One region of the Rossellomorea sp. YZS02 genome, then DNA from elsewhere that is predicted to be linked to it. Evidence: predicted binding sites of a transcription regulator. Region 1 holds the regulator's gene; each other region holds the start of a gene.
What was found. Region 1 encodes Rex, which represses fermentation and respiration genes when NADH is low (regulators of the CRP and FNR family bind a similar motif). Its sites were predicted from a motif close to TTGTGAAATATTTCACAA; they were not measured.

Region 1 (5,259 bases):
CTTATTTATATTCTCGAACTGTTCCATTTCAAGCTTCTGCTCCGCTTCCAGCACCTTTTTGTATCCGATCTTGGAGATCCATATACTGATTTCATATAGAAGCAGCAAAGGAACCGTCACCATCATATGGGATACGATATCAGGCGGTGTAATGAAGGCCGCAACGACCAACAGGATGAAGTAAGCGACTTTCCTCATTTGGGCCAGCAGCATCGGCGTGACAATTCCCAAACGGGTCAGGAATAGCATGATGACCGGTAGCTGAAACAAAAATCCAAATGGGATCGTAATTTGAAACAGGAAATGAAAGTATTCATTTATTCCTATGACTTGCTCGATATTCAGATTGGTTGATAACCCCATCATGAATTTCACGACGTACGGAAACAAAATAAAATATGAAAATGACAATCCACCTAAGAAAAGCAAAAGAGAAATCGGTATGTAGCTGAGCGTCACCTTTCTCTCTCTCTCATATAGACCCGGACTAATGAATGACCACACTTGGTATAAAATGATGGGTGATGTCATGATGATGGCAATGAACATGATCATTTCCATATAGATTTTGAGAGGGTCTGTGATCCGAAAGGCGTTCATGGTCAGCTCTTTCGCCTCATCGGCGTGCTGCAAATATCGAATTAACGGTTCCGCAAGAAAGAAACTCACGATAACCGCCAACAAGAAGAAAACGACTACAAACATGAGTCGTTTCTGCAATTCTCCTATATGTTCATAGACTGTCATGTCTCTTTGACTTTGACTCATGGCGTTCATCCTACCCTACTTAGCTTTTTTGCTGTTGTCGTCCTCATCATCTGCTAAGCCCTTTGTTGCATTCTTGAATTCGCGTAATGTATTCCCAGCCGCTTTTCCTAACTCGGGCAATTTCTTCGGTCCAAAGATCAGTAAAGCCACAACGGTTATTAGTACGATACTACCTGCACCTAACATAATGAGACACCTCCTCTTTTACCATTCTATCATAACGTAAATATGAAGAATTTTCTATTCTGTTATGATTCCATCTTGTGACATTTCCGTGTCATCCTCTGAGTAATGCTTCAAGAAATAAACGAGTGACTGAAGCTCGACAGCCAAGTCGATATGATGGACGCGGATATGATCCGGTACCGTCAATCTCGCAGGAGTGAAATTCAGGATCCCTTTAATATTAGAAGAAACCAATCGGTCTGTGATATTTTGAGCAGAAGATGCCGGCACCGTCAAGATCGCTACTTCAATATCATGCCCTACAAGCTTCTCTTCTAAATCATTTAAATGAAAAACAGGTACATCACTGATTTGCGTCCCGACCTTATTTTCATCCACTTCAAATGCCATCTCGATCTTCGTATTATTATTTTTGATGAAATTATAATGAAGAAACGCTGTACCCAGGTTCCCCACCCCGATCAGAACAACCTTCGTAAGGGCATCTTGATCTAACGTCTTTCGGAAAAAGGATAGTAGGTAATTGACATTATAGCCATATCCCTTCTTCCCCAATGCCCCAAAGTACGAAAAGTCTCTGCGGATGGTGGCAGAATCAACCTTCACCGCTTCACTTAATTCCTTTGATGACACCCTCTGCTTACCGGATGAGTACAGGTTCTTGATAAAACGATAGTATAACGGAAGGCGCTTGGCCGTTGCCTGTGGAATTTTCGTTGTATCCTGGTTCATATTGTATTCCCCCACATCTTTTCAAAACCTCTGATACCGCTTCCAAAATAGAAAGCACACAGTATTAATAAACTCTACTACTCATCATACACTATATTTTATCCTAAGTGTACGAAGATTAATAGGTGTTTTATTGCCGTTCCCCTCTCGAATACGGTACACTAGCACTATGAAATAGAGGTGAAACGTCATGATTCTTCTACAAGTGAATCAATTAACGAAAAACTTTGGTGCAGATAATATCCTATCAAATATTAAACTTGAAATACAGACAAGAGATCGCGTCGCCCTTGTTGGACGTAACGGAGCCGGGAAGTCGACGCTTCTAAAAATAATCGCAGGTCATCTTTCCTATGATGCGGGTGAGATTACAAAGCCAAAAGGTGTCTCCATCGGATACTTGGCACAGAACACTGGCTTGGAGTCGGATTTATCGATTTGGTCCGAAATGTTGACCGTCTTCGAAGAATTGCGCCGTCAGGAAACCCAATTACGAGCATTGGAGCAGCAGATGGCAGATCCATCTGTATATGAAGCCGAAGAAGTCTATCAACGGGTATTAAAAGAATATGATGAACTTCAGATCCGCTTCAAAGATTCAGGAGGTTATCAATATGAAGCCGATATCCGTTCCGTCCTTCACGGATTGAACTTTGCCGATTTCGATTATGAAACCAAGATATCCACTTTGAGCGGTGGTCAGAAAACCCGACTTGCTCTCGGTAAGCTTCTACTCACCAAGCCTGACATCCTCATCCTTGATGAACCGACCAACCACTTGGATATCGAAACATTATCATGGCTCGAGACCTATCTGCAAAGCTATGCAGGTGCGGTCCTGATCGTTTCCCATGATCGCTATTTCTTAGACAGCGTCGTCAATCAAGTATATGAGATTTCCCGGAACCGGAGCAAGAAATACCTGGGGAACTACAGCAGATACCTTGAACAAAAAGCAGAAGACTACGAAAAAGATCTGAAAATGTTCGAGCGCCAGCAGCAGGAAGTCGCAAAGCTTGAAGACTTCATCCAACGGAATATTGCACGGGCCTCCACCACAAAGATGGCACAGAGCCGCCGGAAGAAATTAGAGCGCATGGATATGATGGACCGTCCCCTCGGGGATGAGAAATCCGCCAACTTCGCGTTTCAGATCGACCGCCCAAGCGGAAATGATGTTCTCCACGTCCAGGATCTTACCATCGGATATGGGGAGAGTGAGACCATTTCCTCCCATATTGACTTTTCTGTCAAAAAAGGGGACAGCATCGCACTCGTCGGCCCGAACGGAGTCGGCAAATCGACACTGTTAAAAACATTGGTGAATAAGCTTCAGCCTTTGGACGGTGCATTTAAATTCGGATCCAATGTGTCCATCAGTTACTACGACCAGGAACAAGCCGAACTCTCATCCAACAAGACGGTCTTGAATGAACTGTGGGACGAATACCCGATGAAGATGGAGAAAGAGATCCGTACGGTACTCGGCAACTTCCTCTTCTCCGGGGAAGATGTCCTGAAGCCCGTATCGACATTAAGCGGTGGAGAAAAAGCCCGTTTAGCCCTCTCCAAGCTAATGATGGAAAAAGGGAACGTCCTTATACTCGATGAACCGACTAACCATCTGGATTTAGACAGTAAGGAAGTGCTGGAGAATGCCCTGATCGACTATCCAGGGACCATCCTCTTCGTTTCCCATGACCGTTATTTCATCAACCGCATTGCCACCAAGGTCGTGGAATTATCCAAGCAGGGATCAACCGAATACCTTGGTGATTATGATTATTATGTCGAGAAGTTACAGCAACAGGAAGAGCTTGCAGCACTTGAAAGTTTGGAACAAGGTAAAACAGCTCTATCTCAAAGTACGACTCAAAAACAAACCCATAAGATTGATAAAGAAGCGAAAAAACTCGAACGTCAACGAAAGCGCAGAGTAGAGGAAATCGAAGACCTTATGGAAACCCTTGAAACAACCATACAGGAAAAAGAAGACCTTCTCTGTGATCCGGAAATCTTTCAAGATCACGAGAAAGTGCAGGACATCAATGAATCACTCACAAAAGCAAAAGAAGAACTGGATTCTTTACTAGAAGAATGGACAGAACTTGAAGAACTGCTAGGACAGTAATCCACAGGATTGGGGATAAGTACTACTCCCCAATCCTTTCTTATTCCACATAATTATCCACAACCAAAACACGTATGAACCGTTATTCATATCACTTTTCCACAATATCCACAAGAATAACCTTATTTATCCACAGCAAAAACCCAATAAATGGAAGTTTGTTCTACGGTTTTTTCACATGCTGTACACATTTTTTAATAAGTTACTAACAACTTATCCACAATCTGTTGATAAAACGTATGTTCGTTCACATTCATCGGAGATTCTGTAGATTACTCACACGATATCAACAGACGTGGATATCCGAAACGAAAAAAAGCTTGAACGAAATCTTCGCTCAAGCCTTACCTTTAAAAACTCTCGATATCAAGTCCAGGGTGAGCATTCATATCCATGCTTCCCCTTTTGCCTTGTTCAAATAATATCGTCCCGGCTGCCGCAATCATGGCGGCATTATCTGTACATAAGGATAACGGCGGGATGATCAACTCCGCATCCATTCCTTCAAATGCTTCTTGTAATGCAGCACGCAATCCTTTATTAGCCGCCACTCCTCCGGCCAGGAGTACTTGCTCCACTTCATGTTCCTTTACTGCTTTTAAGGTTTTGGTCACTAACACATCAATTACACTGGCTTGAAAGCTTGCTGCCAAATCCTGTGGAGGAATATTTATCCCTTTTTGTTTCGCATTGTGTAAAGTGTTGATAACGGCTGATTTAAGCCCACTGAAGCTGAAATCATAAGATCCTTCCTCAAGCCATGCCCGTGGAAGATCAATACTTGGTTCGCCCTCATGTGCCAAACGGTCGATATGTGGACCACCCGGATACGGAAGACCCAAGGTACGGGCTACCTTATCATAAGCTTCTCCAGCTGCATCATCACGTGTTTCACCGATGACCTCAAAGGAACCGTGCTCTTTCATGAGAATAAGCTCAGTATGTCCTCCTGAAACGACCAGGGAAAGGAGTGGGAATTCCATCTCTTTCAATAGACGATTTGCATAGATATGCCCTGCAATATGATGAACTCCGACTAATGGTTTATTATGGGCAAACGCAAGTGCTTTGGCCGCATTGACACCAATTAAAAGCGCACCTACTAACCCCGGCCCCTCAGTCACAGCAACACAATCAATATTGTCCATGGTCATCCCGGCTTGTTCCAGAGCTTCCTCCAGTACAAATGTAACTTGCTCCACATGATGGCGTGACGCAATTTCAGGTACCACGCCACCAAATCGCTTATGACTTTCAATCTGAGACGAAACAATATTCGTCACAATTTCTGTTCCATTTTTAATAATCGCAACGGCTGTTTCATCGCAGCTTGTTTCGATTCCCAATACAAATATATCCTTCTTCATAAGTTCACCCACATTACTAAAGCATCCTCTTGATTGTCCGAATAGTATCGTTTACGGATCCCGCCATCCTGAAAG
Region 2 (5,259 bases), on a different contig from region 1:
GATCCGTGTTTCATATCCCTTCTCAAGACCTGCTATCATTTCAGAAATCCCTGCTTTCTCAGCCGCATATTCAATTTCTTCACGGGTCACCGAGCCGTTTCCACCTATGGCTATATTCTCAGCTATCGTCCCTGAGAAGAGATATGGATTCTGAGAAATGTAACTCAATTGATCAAACCAGTCTTTTTCTCTGTATTCGCTTCTTGGGCGTCCATTCAGAAGAAGATCTCCGCCAGATGGCTCAAGAAGTCCCGCAATCAGATGCAGGAGCGTTGTCTTACCCGCACCACTTTGACCGACAATTGCCACTTGGCTTCCAGGTGGAATGACGGCTGTGATCCCCTCAACGGCATATCCTTTTTCACCATAGGAAAATCCAAGGTTACTCAATTCGATTGTGGGCGTATTGCCATTTGATACGATTTCTTTCTCTCCCCATCTGACCGGCTGATCCTTTTCTTGCAGCTCCTCCAAGACCTTCTTGGCGGCGCCCATACTTCCACGGCCGGTATGAAAAGCGTTTCCAAGCTCTTTTAACGACAGATAGAATTCAGGTGCCAGGACAAGTACGAAGAATGCCGTGTAGAATGAAATACTCTCGAAGACGACCAACCTTAACCCTACCTCCAGGGCAATCAGACCGATGCTTAACATGGAGATGAATTCAAGCATCAAGGATGATAAGAAAGCAGTCTTCAGGACGGCCATGGTCGCTTCCCGAAAGTCCAAACTACTAGATCGGATCACCTCTTTCTGCCGGGTCCCCCTCCCCAATAGCTTCAAAGTAACCAACCCTTGAAGGGTATCGAGGAACTTCCCTGAAAATGCCGTCAACTTGTCCATCTGCTTCTCAGATTTCTTCTTGGTCATGACGCCGATGATCGCCATAAACAAAGGAATGAATGGAGCCGTAACCACCATGATCAACCCTGTATAAACATGCTCCGTAAAAATCGTGATCAGAAGGATCAATGGTACAAGTGTCGTTTGGATTCTCTGAGGTAAATACTGACTGTAGTATCCATCTAACCCATCGACCGCATCCATCATCGTACTGACCTTTTGACCCGATTGGCCATGGATCGATGCTTGAAGAGGATTGTTTGACCATTTCATTAAGAGCCTGTTCCTTAAATCCCTCTTCACATTTGATGCCATTCTGATACCTGTGCGTCCATTGATATAGGATAGGATAGCTCTCCCTGTTAGAATAAGAAGCAAAGCCCCAAGCATCGGGAGGATTTCCCGGAACTCAAGATTCTCGATAAACATGCTATTGACTACGCTAACGAGCAAGTACGCCTGTCCAACTACGACTCCCCCCATCAATATGGACGTTCCATAAAGCGTCATAATGGATAATCTCTGCTTTTTAGCGAATTGATTAAGCTCTTTCATCTCTGCTCTCAACTCCAAAAGTTAAAAGTTAGTGAAATACTTCACAAATTAATATCTCCATTATAGTAAACTTGCTCCCATCATGCATCATGTAGGATTGACCTTTTTGTAACAATTCCAGGTAAGCTGGTGAACATTTGTAACACACACAGTGAAATTAGAAATTCCAGTTTAATATTTATCGGGCCAGATCTCACCGGTATCCAAGTGATTCCAGCCGAAATCACCAATAATCCGGCCGTTTTTCTACATGATCAGGCGAAAATTATTAATAATTCAGCCAATCCAGGTAAAAATCCAGCCGTTTTCGTTATTTATCCAGCCGAATTACAATAATTGCAAATTCCAAACTTCGCTGTAAGCTGTAAATAAAAAAAGGGAGACAAATCGCAAAGCGAATTACCTCCCTCTCTTATTCTATCCCATCATATTTTCAATAAATCCCTCGTCACGCGTTGAATGATCTCCGGAAGTACTGAGAACGTATATGGTTTATACACTCTCTCTGTCCATTGGTGACCATCTTTGCCGTATACTCCTATGTTGATGGAGGGGATATTCAGCTTTCTGATCATGTCGATGGGCACTGGATACAGCTGGTCGATCAAGGGCAGGTTCTTCTTGAACACTTCAATATCTTCATCTTCTTCATGAAGAGAAAGGAAGCTGCCATCTGCCAGATATGGAAAGAACCGTTTAATGACGAATTCTTCACCTGTTTCATCTGAAATATCCTTCAAGCATACTCCCAGTACTTCTCTCACCTTTTTACCGTATTCATTTTCTTCATTGACGAAGTTGTGAGGTAAAAAAGGCGGGGCAAAGAAAAGGATGACTCTTGGGGTCCGGTCAGGATCTAGGTGCTGAAGGGCTTCCACCATGGCATAAGCGATAGTCCGCCGGTCTTCCCCATTCATATCATGAAAGATCTTTTTCAGGACGGGATCAGGATCGATCCCTCTTTCTTTCAGCCAGAACATATACTCCCTCATGGTCAGTACTTCCACTTCCCACGAGAATTCCCTTTCAGGGAAACCGTGATACTTTCGATATTGTTCAAATTGCTTTTTGCTTCGATCTTCCATTTCACTAACTACTTTCAACGCTACTTTTTTCATGTCGTACAACACTTCTCTCGCCGTTCTTTCGTATACAAAATAGTTGAAGTAAAGGGAAGCGCTGAGAGGCGTCTGAACATTATACGTATGCTTATCATCCTTGAAATAAAGGCATGAGGGCGGTAGGGTGAACTCTCCCGGAATGTCCTCAAGATAATCGAGATTTTGATTGATTTCGAGATTGATCTTCGAAGCAATCACGGTCGGGTCTATCGATGTCAGTACATCGCCAACATGCGCTTCCCTACCATATATATAGAAACTGGGCAGAAGCTTACCGGCAGCTCCTGTGTAAATATATCGCTTGCAATCACCGTCATAAATAGGCGAGATGAAATCCGTATTGATGGCAGCCAGGTAATCGAATCCATCTTCTTTTAATCTGTAGAGATCGCTTAGTGCGGCAATCATACCGGCATGTTCACTCTCTTCGTCTCCATTGAAAAGGAAGAGCAGATTCCCATCCGGCACTTTTTCACCAGTGTGAAACAATAGATTGGCTAAATGGACGGCAATACCGCTTTGCATATCCAAAGCCCCTCTTCCAAACAGCCAATTTCCGGAAAGGGCATCTTCCTTCACTTTTTCCTCTCCTTCATAATCCATGAAGAACTTTTGAAGAAAGTCGGGATCATGGGCCATATCCTGAAGTGCACCATAATCATCTGTCCCCACCGTATCGTAGTGAGCATGGAATAATACCGTTTTAGAAGAATTTCCTTTCACAAGGGCAAATACATTCTTCCTTCCGATTGGATCATTCGGGACCTCCTGGAGCCAGACTTGATCAGGATGTTCCTGGAAATAAGGAAATGAAGAAATAAACTCGTATATAAATCGGGCTTTTTCACTTTCCCCTGTTGATCCGTTATAACTTTTGAGAGCGACCAGGGATCGTGTAATGAGTTCAATCTGTTCAGAAATAGGCTTGTTTTTCAGTTGGGTATACACGTTAGCACCGCCCCTTTCTTTGAGAAATATCATCTTTTGGGTAGTAAAGCAATCAGTGCAAGGGCATTATAGAAACTGATTCCTCTATAATTGATAACATCTTATCGAAAATGAATGTGGTTTGGAAGGGGTTTCAAGATATTTTCTTAAAATTTTTTCGGCCTTTTCTATTGAAATCCATTCTATTACCGAATATTATAGAAGTTGCGTGTTTTTAATGTTCGTTTTTATTGGAGGTTTTACGATGTTTAAATTAAAGGAACACGGCACGAACCCAAAAACGGAAATTCTGGCAGGGATCACTACATTCCTGACGATGGTGTATATCGTGATTGTCAATCCCATTATTTTATCCGATGCTGGCGTCCCGTTTGATCAAGTATTCTTAGCTACCATCATATCGGCTGTCGCCGGAACACTATGGATGGCACTATTCGCAAATTATCCGATTGCCATCGCACCGGGTATGGGGTTGAATGCTTATTTCACTTACTCAGTAGTTGGAGCACATGATGATATATCGTATATCGTTGCTTTCTCTGCGGTATTTGTTGCAGGTATCGTCTTTATTCTTCTTTCTTTAACACCTTTACGGAAAAAATTGATCGAAGCCATCCCTCAAAATCTAAAACACGGGATTACGGCAGGAATCGGTTTGTTCATTGCCTTCATCGGTCTGCGTCTGACAGGATTGATTCAGGCACATCCTACGAATTTAGTGCAGCTGGGTGATCTTCACTCTCATTCAGCACTCCTTGCCCTTACCGGACTGGCTGTGACCCTGATCCTAATGGTCCTGAATGTCCATGGTGCCCTATTTATCGGAATGATCGTCACTGGAGTGATTGCCTACTTCACAGGAGACCTGTCATTTAAAGAAGGCTTCGTTGCCATCCCCCATTTACCTGAAGGACTGATGGTAGCAAATCCAGTTACGGCATTTGCTGATGTCTTCCATTATGGATTATATGCTGTTGTCTTCTCTTTCTTGCTTGTCACCATCTTTGATACGACAGGAACGATGGTCGGAGTGGCTCAGCAAGCGGGACTGATGAAGGGGAATACACTCCCAAGAGCCCGCCAGGCTCTTTTGGCCGACTCCGTTGCAACAACAATCGGTGCGATGTTCGGTACCAGTCCGACATCTGCCTACATCGAATCCTCAGCAGGGGTTTCTGCAGGGGGAAGAACGGGATTAACGACCTTGACGGTTTCGATTCTATTTATTGCTTCGGCCTTCTTCGGGCCACTCGTCAGTGCCGTATCGGGCATTTCTGCCATTACGGCTCCAGCACTCATCATTGTCGGCAGTTTGATGATGGGAAGCATTGCGCAAATCAAATGGGACGAGTTGGATGAAGCATTTCCGGCATTCCTGATCATCCTGAGTATGCCTTTAACTTCAAGCATCGCGACAGGAATCGCACTAGGTTTCATTTCTTATCCATTGCTTAAAGTAGTGAAAGGACAATGGAAGCAAGTACATCCCCTTGTTTATATCTTTGCTGTCCTATTCTTCTATCAGCTGGCATTCCTGCCTCATTAAGATAATTGAAAGACCGTTCACCGTGAACGGTCTTTTTTATCTGCTTCGATACATAAATAAGAGTTTATTACACCACCCTATGGGTACACGGGGGTGGGAGAATGATTGAATCAAACGGGAATAAACCAGTTCAACATCATTTAAAGGAAAATACGCAATACATCGAAAAAATGTTCACTTATCCTATTAATCAGGATCTGAACAAAAGAGAGTTATATATACCCAACATACATAAAAAAGGTGTCC
Region 3 (5,259 bases), on a different contig from region 1:
TTCAGCTGGCAGACCCTGCTGCCGGAAGTCCGGGCAGTCAACCATCTAACCAGCAAGAAGAGCGAACGATCACCATCCAGGCTCCGGATCTGATCACTGCCAAATACTTGCTAAACGCATCTGAAACCAGGAAGATCAATTTCTTCCATACGAAGGCCATGATCGTGGGAGAAGAATTTGCAAGGTCCAAGGAGTTTCTTCCTTTAATCAGCACATTGGCAAGGGATCCGGAGGTCAGAAGGGATATGTATATGATTGTGTCGAAGGAAAGGGCGGAAGATTATCTCAGAAGCAATAAACCTGCATTTGAAACGAGCCCGCATAAATTTTATGATTTCATGTCAAGGAGATGGGATACAATCGCCATGGTCCCTCCTTCGACTTATCACCAGTTTTTAACGGAAACAGAAGAAGATGCGGGTCTTTCCCTCAGCATTTATTCAACCGGAATCAAAGGCGAAGCAAAGAATACATTGAATGAGGACAATATTCTCTCCGGCCAGCTTGATAAAAAAGGAGGAACGCCTACTCAGATGATCGGAGCAGGAGTCTTCAAAAATGGAAAGATGATAGATACATTCACCGGAGAAGAAATCAGGCTGACTTCGGTCTTGACCGGTGGGAAAAAACCGCAACAAATGCGTTTCTCATTTCCTGACCCATTGGATGAAACTTATAGAGTTGTCGGGAACGCAAGAAATATCAGTACGAAGGTCCGAGTAGATGTTTCAGAGCCCTCCCCAACCATCCAAGTGGATGTTTGGATGTCCATTACGATTCTTTCTATTCCAAGTGCCATCAATTACGTCGAGGACATCCATAAGCAAGAAATACTGGATGAGCATTTGCAAGAAAGATATGAAGAAATCAGTAAAAAATTCATTAAGAAAACCCAGGAATTAGGTGGAGAGCCCTTTAAATGGTATTTAGCAGGAAGAAAGCATTTCTTAACCTTAGATTCCTACAAAGACTATGATTGGATGAAATCCTATCCCGATGCGGATGTGGATGTCAGATTCCATATTAAGCTGGATCAATTCGGGAAACATTTAAGACCGAGAAGCCTCGAGAAAATTAGAGATTGATGGGGGTTTGGCAGTGTACTTTTTTCTGTATGTAGTGATCATTCTGATTTCCCTTTACACCTTCAAGTTTGCGAAACTGGTATGGAAAGATGGAAATTGGGCAGGAGCGGTGTTTGTATCGTTCATCGCCATCTTGCTGCTACTTATACCAGTGGTTAACCGATTCCTATTCAATTATCGGTAGAATTGAAAAAGCTGCGTGAGATTCTCACACAGCTTTTTCTACATTCAATAGTTTGTCTTGCTCGAAGGTAAGCTTATACACATCCGGCATTTCAAGTTCTTTCCAAAAACAGTAGTCATATCGCTTATCAAAATGATTCATGATAAGCGTCATGATATTACCATGTGTACCGATGGCCACCCTTTTCCCTTTATATTTTTCCAGCAATGCCAATATGGCCTTTACCCCTCTTTCCTGGGCAAAGAGATTCGATTCTCCCCCTTTAAACGAAAAGGAGGGGTTTTCCCAAACCTTTGTAATGGCTGCGTCAAAGTCATCAACAGGATGTGAAGATAATAACCTCTCTTTAAATCCCTCAACGAGGAGAATGTCATGGTTATTCGCCAACCCTTCCACGGTTTGTACAGCTCTTTTATACGGGCTGGAACAAACAACTTCGATTTGTTCATTTTTCAGCTTATTTGTCAGTTTATGTGCATCTTGCATGCCCCGTTCTGATAACGGCCTGTTCAGTTCATCAGGGGTATAAACAGAATGTGCGTGCCTGACTAAATATAAATAGGTTTTCATATCGTTCCCTTTCCGATTTTTCATCTTTATTGAGTCCACACTTCTTCTAAGCGGCTGCCATAGTAAGAATTTCCCTTCTGAAAGGCTTTGATGTCAGGATCATGAGAAGTTTGACTTACACTTATCAATACTAAGTCCAAAAGTCCATGGCTTTCTAATACTCCCTCAAATTATACAAAGTCATAGAATAAATGACTTTCCCTGCATGGTTATCAGAGAATGGCCGGATTCCAACTTGAAATACTTTTTGACTCTCGGCATACATTTCCCCACATTCTGTATGTACTTCCTAAACCAAGATAGGCACCTTGCATGTTTTTTGCGTCCACGCCCAAACGAAGGGCTTCTTCATAATAAGTACATCCCTTTTAGAACCCATTTCCCAATTCCAGTTTGATCAGTGCCCTCCATCTTTCTATGGGAGCTTCGTATTTACCTGTCTCTCTTAAAGCAACCGCTTATTCTATTTGCTTTTTCATATTTAAACTCCCAGTTACTCGGGAATGAACTCCATCAACCAGGCATCATGATATTTCCCTTCATGGAGCTCGTGCTCCCGCAATATTCTTGCCTTACTGTATCCACATTTCTCATAACAGCGAATCGCTCTTGTGTTCCATGTCATCGGATCCATCACCAGGCGGTGGACGCCTTCCTTCTGCAGCAAATACTCTACCACTGCCCGGATGAGCTGTGTCCCGACTCCCTTGTTCCAATACTCCGTTTCACCAATGAATTGATCTGTACCGTAAATCACCTCATCGAGATTGGTATATCCGTAACGAATCATCGTTTCATGATCAAGCTGATAATACTGAAGATAACCGACTTCATTCCCTTCATACTCCACAAGACAGCTCATGACACCCCTGTCCGAAAGGAATTTCTCCTCCACCAACTGTATAGTGAAAGGACGGTCCCTGCCTTCATAAAATTCCAACACCTCCGGATTCGATAACCACCTCGAAAGCGTGTACTTATCCTTATCTTCCAACGGACGTACATTCAAAGCCCCACTTATCACATTCATACACACACCTCCATTCACACACCTCTTCCCCTATACATTCATCACAAACAAGAAAAAACCCTTCTTTTAGGAGGGACGGACCTTGATTCCTAGGACCAGGTCCTAGGAATCAAGGTCCGTCCCTCTCTATATGACATATTTGTGAAACATTTCACATAAATGTGTGATAAGATGATTTAAGAATAGAATATTTATGTAAAACATGTTATGATCATATTGTGAAGTATTTCACAATATACATGTTAACGTATTTCTGGAATCATCTGTTTATCCAGCAGGATCCATTCTTTCTGGATAAAACAAAATAATTAGTGGATAGGTGATGACGTATGACAATCAAATGCACAAACAAAGTAGCTTTAATCGGTACAGGTTTGGTTGGCTCAAGCTATGCCTTCGCTCTTCTTAACCAGGGAATTGCCCACGAGCTGGTCATGATCGATTTGAATAAAGAAAAAGCCGACGGGGATGCACGTGATTTAAATCACGGTCTCGCTTTTGCTTCTCCAATGAAGATTTCTGCAGGGGATTACAGTGATTGTAAAGATGCTGATTTGGTCGTCATCACTGCCGGGGCAAACCAGCAGCCCGGTGAAACCCGTCTGGACCTTGTCGAAAAGAATGTAAAGATCTTTAAGAACATTGTAGACTCTGTCATGAAGAGTGGTTTCAACGGGATCTTCCTGGTGGCGACAAACCCTGTCGACATCTTGACCTATGCCACATGGAAGTTTTCCGGGCTGCCGAAAGAAAGAGTAATCGGATCCGGGACTATTCTTGATACCGCGAGACTCCGCTACTTAGTGGGAGAGCACTTTGATATTGACACACGAAACATCCATGCCTATATCATGGGAGAACACGGTGACACAGAATTCCCTGTATGGAGTCATGCAACCATAGGTGCAAGCCAGTTAAACGAACTGATCGATATGAATAAGGAAACTGTCCAACAAGAACTCGAAGACATCTTTGTGAATGTCAGGGACGCTGCCTACCATATCATCGAACGTAAAGGGGCCACCTATTATGGCATCGCCATGGGGCTTGCCAGGATTACCAGAGCGATCTTTAATAATGAAAACAGCATCCTTACCGTATCAGCACTCCTCGAAGGAGAGTATGATCAGGAGGATATTTTCATCGGTGTCCCTGCCATCATCAATCGGGAGGGGATCCGTAAAGTCGTCGAACTCCCCTTGAATAAAAAAGAAAAAGCGCAGTTCATCCATTCAGCAGAAACGTTGAAAAACGTAATGAAAACAGCGATGGAATCATACTGATTCATCACCAGGTCTGATGAATCAGACACGCACGCCCATTCCTCCTCCTCATAAGATAAAGAGAATTCTTTATGAGGAGGTTCTTCTATGTACGATCACAGACAATTATTCCCCGGCTTGCCTGGCGGAGGATCCGGCGGCGGATTTCCCGGCTTTCCTGGTGGAGGACAGGGGTCCGGAGGAGGTTTTCCGGGTATCCCCGGATTTCCAGGAGGCGGTCAAGGCAGTGGTGGAGGAGGTTTCCCTGGCATGCCCGGATTTCCTGGCGGAGGCCAAGGTGCGCCAAGCTCACCACCCCCTTCTGGCGGGCAGGGCGGACAAAATCAACCACCACCCGGCCCACCACCGAACTTCCAACCGCAAAAGACGTCACTTCAAGGGACGCAGGGTGGACCCGGTGTATTTGCAGTCGATCCTGGCGCCATAAGAAGATGCTTATTCCGGTACACCTATATATGGCTGAGAAGAGATTCCTTCTGGTTCTACCCCGTCTTTGTCGGACGCCGCTCCATTGCTGGATGGAGATGGATCGGGTTCACCTGGGTTTACTTCGGCATCGATCTGGATAAAATTGAATCCTTTACGTGTGTGTAGGTTCCGGGATGCACTCCTACCCATACTATAGATCCCAACAATCCAATGGAACCATAACCGTAAGTGGGGAACATACACTATATGTGGAGCCTGATCAAGCCGTCGTATCAATAGGTATTGTGACGAATGATAAAGAGCTTGAAGTTGCTCAAAGTAAGAATCAGCAACTATCAAGCCAGGTCGTTCAGTCCCTTATAAACAACGGCGTGCAGCAACAGGATATCCAGACCTCCAGCTATCAAGTATTTCCACAATACAATTTTGAGGATGGGAAACAAACGTTCACCGGTTATGAAGTCCGACAAGTATTCAAGGTCACTGTTAAATCAATAGAAAATGTAGGAACGATCATTGATGATGCTATCAAGAGTGGAGCAAATCGAATAGAAAACATTCAATTCGTCCAGTCGAATCCCATTGAAACCTACCAACAGGCTCTCGCTTTAGCCTATCAAGAGGCATATCAAAAGGCACTCACATTATCAGGCCAATCAAATCAGCAGCTTAATCCAC
Region 4 (5,259 bases), on a different contig from region 1:
AAACCCGATATATTTAGTAGTACGTTGTTTTTTTATGGAACATGGAGGGGAGAGGAATTATGGATACATTCAAAAAATTGAAAGCCTTTTATTGGCCTTATAAAAAGCATTTTATCATTTCAATGATCTTTTTGATTTTTGTTACGGGCATCACAGTGGTATATCCGATGATACTGCAGATAACAATCGATGATGTCATTTTACAGGGGGAATATGGGTGGATCCCATATTTGGCATTCGGATTCATCGCCATTATGGTAGTGAAAGGAATTGCTACCTTTATTCAACAATACAATGGAGATCTATTCGGCATCACATCTGTCTATCGTCTGAGGAACGAATTGTATGAGAAGCTTCAGTATCTCCCATTCAGCTATTATGATAATGCCAAAACAGGTGACTTGATGTCACGGTTGACTGCGGATGTCGAAGCCTTTCGCTTTTTCTTATCCTTCGGTTTCTCTGAATTGCTCCGCTTTTTCATGCTGGTGACGGTCAGCTTCGGGGTGATGTACTATTATTCTCCATCCTTGACATTTGTCACATTGATTTCCTTGCCGTTCCTTGCCATTGCTGTATACAAATTCGATAAGGCAGTCCATCCTGCCTTCAGGGGAATAAGAAAGTCATTCGGTAAACTGAACACGAATGTACAGGAAAATATTTCAGGTATCAATACCGTGAAATCACTGTCCCGTGAAGATTTTCAAATCAGCAAATTCAACCGATCCAACGGTGATTATAAAGATAAATATCTGTTCACCTCGGATATCTGGGCGAAATACTTTCCTTTGATGGAGTTTTTGGGCAATGTGAGTGTGGTGACACTACTTGCATACGGAGGGTATCTGGTGATGAATGGCAATCTTCAACCAGGAGAGCTTGTCGCGTTTTACAGCCTGGTCTGGTATATCATCTGGCCAATCATGAATCTTGGATTCACGATCAACCTATTCTCTCAATCAAAGGCATCAGGAGAAAGGTTACTGGAAATTCTCGAAGTGGATGAAAAGATTAAAGATCATAATGATGTCATTCATGTCGATCGAATGAAAGGCGAAGTGGAGTTCAAACATGTATCACTTAATTACACTGTGCATGACGAAGCTGCCCTAGAGGACATTTCATTTAAAGTGGAACCCGGTAAGGTCATCGGGCTGATCGGGGGCACAGGGTCAGGGAAGACAAGTATCACTCAGCTGATTACGCGTTTCTATGAACCGGAAGAAGGGGAGATCCTCATTGATGGAAGAGATGTAAAAGATTACTCACTGAAGTCACTCCGTCAAAATATCGGATTTGTTCTGCAGGAATCATTTTTATTCTCTTCCACTATCAGAGCCAATATCTCTTACGGTCGACCTGAAGCATCCATGGAGGAGATCATCGAAGCGGCCAAACGGGCAGAAGCCCATGATTTCATATCCGAATTACCTGATGGCTATGATACCAGGCTGGGAGAAAGAGGATTGGGTCTTTCGGGAGGTCAGAAACAGCGGATCGCCATCGCACGTGCAATCTGTACCGACCCGTCGATCCTGATACTGGATGATGCTACGAGTGCCGTAGACATGGAAACAGAATTCAGGATTCAAAAAGCGCTGAAAGAGGTCATGTCTGATCGAACGACCTTTATCATCGCGCACCGTATTTCTTCTCTGAAGCATGCGGATGAAATCCTTGTCCTAGAAAACGGAAAAGTGGTAGAAAGAGGGGTTCATGAGTTCTTATTGAAAAATAACGGACCATACCAGCGAATCTACGACATTCAATATAAAGACCAGAAAAAAATACTACAAACTCAGGAAGGGTAGGTGAGGACCATTGAGTAATAAAAATAAGCAAAATAAAAGAATACTGAGCCGCTTCCACTACTCCACAGACCAGGTGATAGACAAACCGTTTAACTGGGAGCAGCTTTATCGGTTATTGACATACTTAAAACCTTATTCGAAGAAACTGCTGCCGTTGTCCATTATTACCGTACTGATTACAACGGCTGTCCGGTTGATCATCCCGATCCTGATCGGGGTATATACCCTCGATAAAGCAATCAGGCAGAAAGATGGGGACCTCCTATTCACACTTGTAGGGATCATTGCCGGGCTGTACGTCCTGAATTATGTGGCCAACGTCCTTAGGATCAAGTGGATGAACCAACTCGGTCAGGGAGTGATATATGACCTGAGGAAACATCTATTCAGCCATGTTCAGTGGCTTTCCCATCGTTTCTTTGATCAGCGTTCCGCAGGTTCGATCCTTGTGCGGATCATGAATGACATAAACTCCCTTCAAGAGCTATTCACAAATGGAGTCATCAATCTTCTGATGGACATCATTCTGCTCATCGGAATCATCGTGATCCTCTTTACATTAAGCCCTGAATTGACACTTGCAGTCATGGTGATCTTACCGATCATGTTTTTCATCTCGACGAGCCTCAGAAAAAACATCCGCAGATCCTGGCAGATGGTTCGTCTTAAGCAGTCGAAGCTGAATTCTCATCTTAATGAAAGCATCCAGGGAATCCGGGTGACTCAATCGTTTACTCAGGAAAAAGAAAACATGGCGTTTTTTGATGGAGTCAATACTGAAAACTTCGATAGCTGGAGAACAGCGACAAAGAAGAATGCCATGTTCAGACCTCTCGTGGAATTGACAAACGCCATTGGGACAGCAGTACTTATCTGGTTCGGAACCCATTTGATTCAAAATGGTTCACTGGAACTTGGTGAATTCGTCTCATTCGCATTCTATCTTGGGATGTTCTGGGAGCCGATTTCCAGACTAGGTCAAGTTTACAATCAACTCTTGATCGGGATGGCTTCATCAGAGCGCATATTCGAATTTCTGGATGAACAGCCAATTGTTAATGAGAAAGCTAACGCCTTGAATCTGACGGACATCAAAGGGAGAATTCAATTTGAAAATGTAGAATTCTCATATGATGATAAACGAAAAGCGCTTCGGAATATCAATCTTGAAATGAAAGCTGGCCAAACCGTCGCACTAGTCGGGCATACAGGTTCAGGCAAGACGACGATTGCGAACCTGATCAGCAGGTTTTATGACCCGACTAACGGAATTGTCAAAATTGATGGAGTGAACCTTCGGGATGCATCGGTTTCAAGTTTACGAAGTCAAATCAGCATCGTCCTGCAAGATACATTCATCTTCTCCGGGACGATCATGGAAAATATCCGTTTCGGACGCCCTGGTGCATCCGATGAAGAGGTCATAAAGGCAGCTGAAGCAATCGGTGCCAATGAATTCATCGAAAAGCTGTCCAGTGGATATGAAACCGAAGTCGAGGAAAGGGGAAATGTGTTATCTGTAGGTGAAAGACAATTATTGTCCTTTGCACGTGCCCTGTTGGCGAATCCGCGCATCATCATTCTGGATGAAGCAACCGCATCCATAGACACCGAAACAGAAGTCAAGATTCAAAATGCCCTGAAGAAATTATTGAACGGAAGAACCGCGATCATCATCGCTCACCGTCTGTCCACAATCCGGGAATCCGATAATATCTTTGTCCTTGAAAACGGAAAGATCAAAGAGTCCGGAAACCACGATGAATTAATGGATCAGCAAGGAGATTATTTTGAACTTGTGAAGTCACAGTTCAGGATGCTGGAAGCGATGTGAGTTATGGTTTGAGGGACCCTGCACTGGTGTGTGGGGTTTTTTTTGTTGGATATTAGTTTTAAATAGTGAAACTTTGTGAAAAACGTCACAAAATATTCATGTTCAATACTTCACATACTCTATCCCAGGTTTTATAATGAACAATAAGTGATAAACAGTAAGAAAGAGCTGTTTACGTTAAAAAGTAATCCGGTAGGGGGAGTATAGAATGGTTTTGGATAGTGTGATTTTAAGTAGGATGCTCACATCGACAACCCTTGCGTTTCATATCATTTTTGCAACGATTGGGGTAGGGGTTCCGATCATGATTTCGATAGCCGAGTTTATGGGGATCAAGCGGAATGATCCTCATTATCTTTTGCTTGCACGAAGATGGGCTAGGGGATTTACCATTACGGTTGCCGTCGGGGTCGTGACCGGAACTGCTATTGGCTTGCAGTTGTCCCTTTTGTGGCCATCGTTTATGCAGGTAGCCGGACAGGTGATTGCCCTGCCGTTGTTCATGGAAACTTTTGCGTTTTTCTTTGAGGCCATCTTTTTGGGGATTTACCTTTATACGTGGGATCGATTTAAGAATAAGTGGATCCATTGGCTACTGACGATTCCGGTAATGATTGGTTCTTCTGCTTCCGCTTTATTCATTACGACGGTGAATGCGTTTATGAATACGCCGCAGGGATTTGAATTGAAAGATGGAAAGGCGATCAATATTGACCCGATCGCAGCGATGTTAAATCCGGCGACACCAACAAAAGTGTTTCATGTTTTGACGACTGCCTACTTAACATCAGCACTCATATTAGCTGCTATTACAGCATTTGCGATACTTCGGAAAAAGGGTGGGGACTATCATAAGAAAGCCCTACGTCTGACTATGGTATCAGCGTTGATCTTTGCTTTTGGCTCAGCATTGGCAGGGGACTTGTCGGCCAAATTCCTGGCAGAGTACCAGCCGGAAAAGCTGGCAGCGGCAGAGTGGCATTTTGAGTCGGAAAAGAATGCGGATTTGATTGTTTTTGGAACGCTTGATGAAAACAACGAAGTGCATAATGAGATTCGATTACCTGGTTTTCTCAGCTTCCTTGCTGGAAGTTCGTTTGATACAGAGGTCATTGGATTGAATGAATTTCCTGAAGATGAACGGCCCCCACTATGGGTTCATTATTTATTTGATCTTATGGTTTCCATCGGATTCTACAGTATTTTCATTGCAGGAATATTTATTCTGTTTTGGAAGTGGAAGAAACGAAATGAATGGAATAAGCCGTTATTGTGGGGAATCGTTGCGAGTGGACCTTTGGCGATGCTTGCCATCGAATTCGGCTGGATATATGCAGAAGTTGGCCGACAGCCATGGATCCTCCGTGGATATATGAAGGTGGCAGAGGCTGCGACAAAAGCGGATGGAGTAGGATTAACGTTCGCACTATTCGTGGGTCTCTATATACTACTTGGCATTTTATGTGTAGTTGTATTAATAAAAATGTTTAAAAACAAGCCTGCAGAAGCCGAGTTGGAACAACGCTTTCCTAAGAAAGTGAGTTAGTTGTTGAGTCAGGCACTTGACTTTGTTTTGAGGGAGGAATGGGTATGAGTTTGGAAATCATGGGG

Region 2: a site for Rex is predicted at 1,428-1,445, ahead of cydD (thiol reductant ABC exporter subunit CydD). Genes of this name have one in related genera too.
Region 3: a site for Rex is predicted at 3,086-3,103, ahead of SLH55_RS07500 (L-lactate dehydrogenase). Genes of this name have one in related genera too.
Region 4: a site for Rex is predicted at 3,722-3,739, ahead of SLH55_RS05580 (cytochrome ubiquinol oxidase subunit I). Genes of this name have one in related genera too.

Annotation. Positions count from the first base shown of each region.
Region 1 covers NZ_JAXBLY010000028.1:1,757-7,015, reverse strand. Annotated here, with positions in the region: gene tatC (twin-arginine translocase subunit TatC) at 1-768, opposite strand, end outside; gene SLH55_RS21255 (twin-arginine translocase TatA/TatE family subunit) at 784-954, opposite strand; gene SLH55_RS21250 (redox-sensing transcriptional repressor Rex) at 1,009-1,686, opposite strand; gene SLH55_RS21245 (ABC-F family ATP-binding cassette domain-containing protein) at 1,877-3,817, shown strand; gene tsaD (tRNA (adenosine(37)-N6)-threonylcarbamoyltransferase complex transferase subunit TsaD) at 4,168-5,184, opposite strand; gene rimI (ribosomal protein S18-alanine N-acetyltransferase) at 5,181-5,259, opposite strand, start outside.
Region 2 covers NZ_JAXBLY010000006.1:35,292-40,550, reverse strand. Annotated here, with positions in the region: gene cydD (thiol reductant ABC exporter subunit CydD) at 1-1,398, opposite strand, end outside; gene SLH55_RS07540 (M20/M25/M40 family metallo-hydrolase) at 1,824-3,467, opposite strand; gene SLH55_RS07535 (NCS2 family permease) at 3,712-5,013, shown strand; gene SLH55_RS07530 (spore germination protein) at 5,115-5,259, shown strand, end outside.
Region 3 covers NZ_JAXBLY010000006.1:27,443-32,701, reverse strand. Annotated here, with positions in the region: gene SLH55_RS07520 (Ger(x)C family spore germination protein) at 1-1,085, shown strand, start outside; gene SLH55_RS07515 (hypothetical protein) at 1,099-1,269, shown strand; gene SLH55_RS07510 (histidine phosphatase family protein) at 1,294-1,863, opposite strand; gene SLH55_RS07505 (GNAT family N-acetyltransferase) at 2,333-2,869, opposite strand; gene SLH55_RS07500 (L-lactate dehydrogenase) at 3,199-4,152, shown strand; gene SLH55_RS07495 (hypothetical protein) at 4,240-4,746, shown strand; gene SLH55_RS07490 (SIMPL domain-containing protein) at 4,755-5,259, shown strand, end outside.
Region 4 covers NZ_JAXBLY010000004.1:66,695-71,953, forward strand. Annotated here, with positions in the region: gene SLH55_RS05570 (ABC transporter ATP-binding protein) at 60-1,814, shown strand; gene SLH55_RS05575 (ABC transporter ATP-binding protein) at 1,825-3,648, shown strand; gene SLH55_RS05580 (cytochrome ubiquinol oxidase subunit I) at 3,857-5,194, shown strand; gene SLH55_RS05585 (cytochrome d ubiquinol oxidase subunit II) at 5,239-5,259, shown strand, end outside.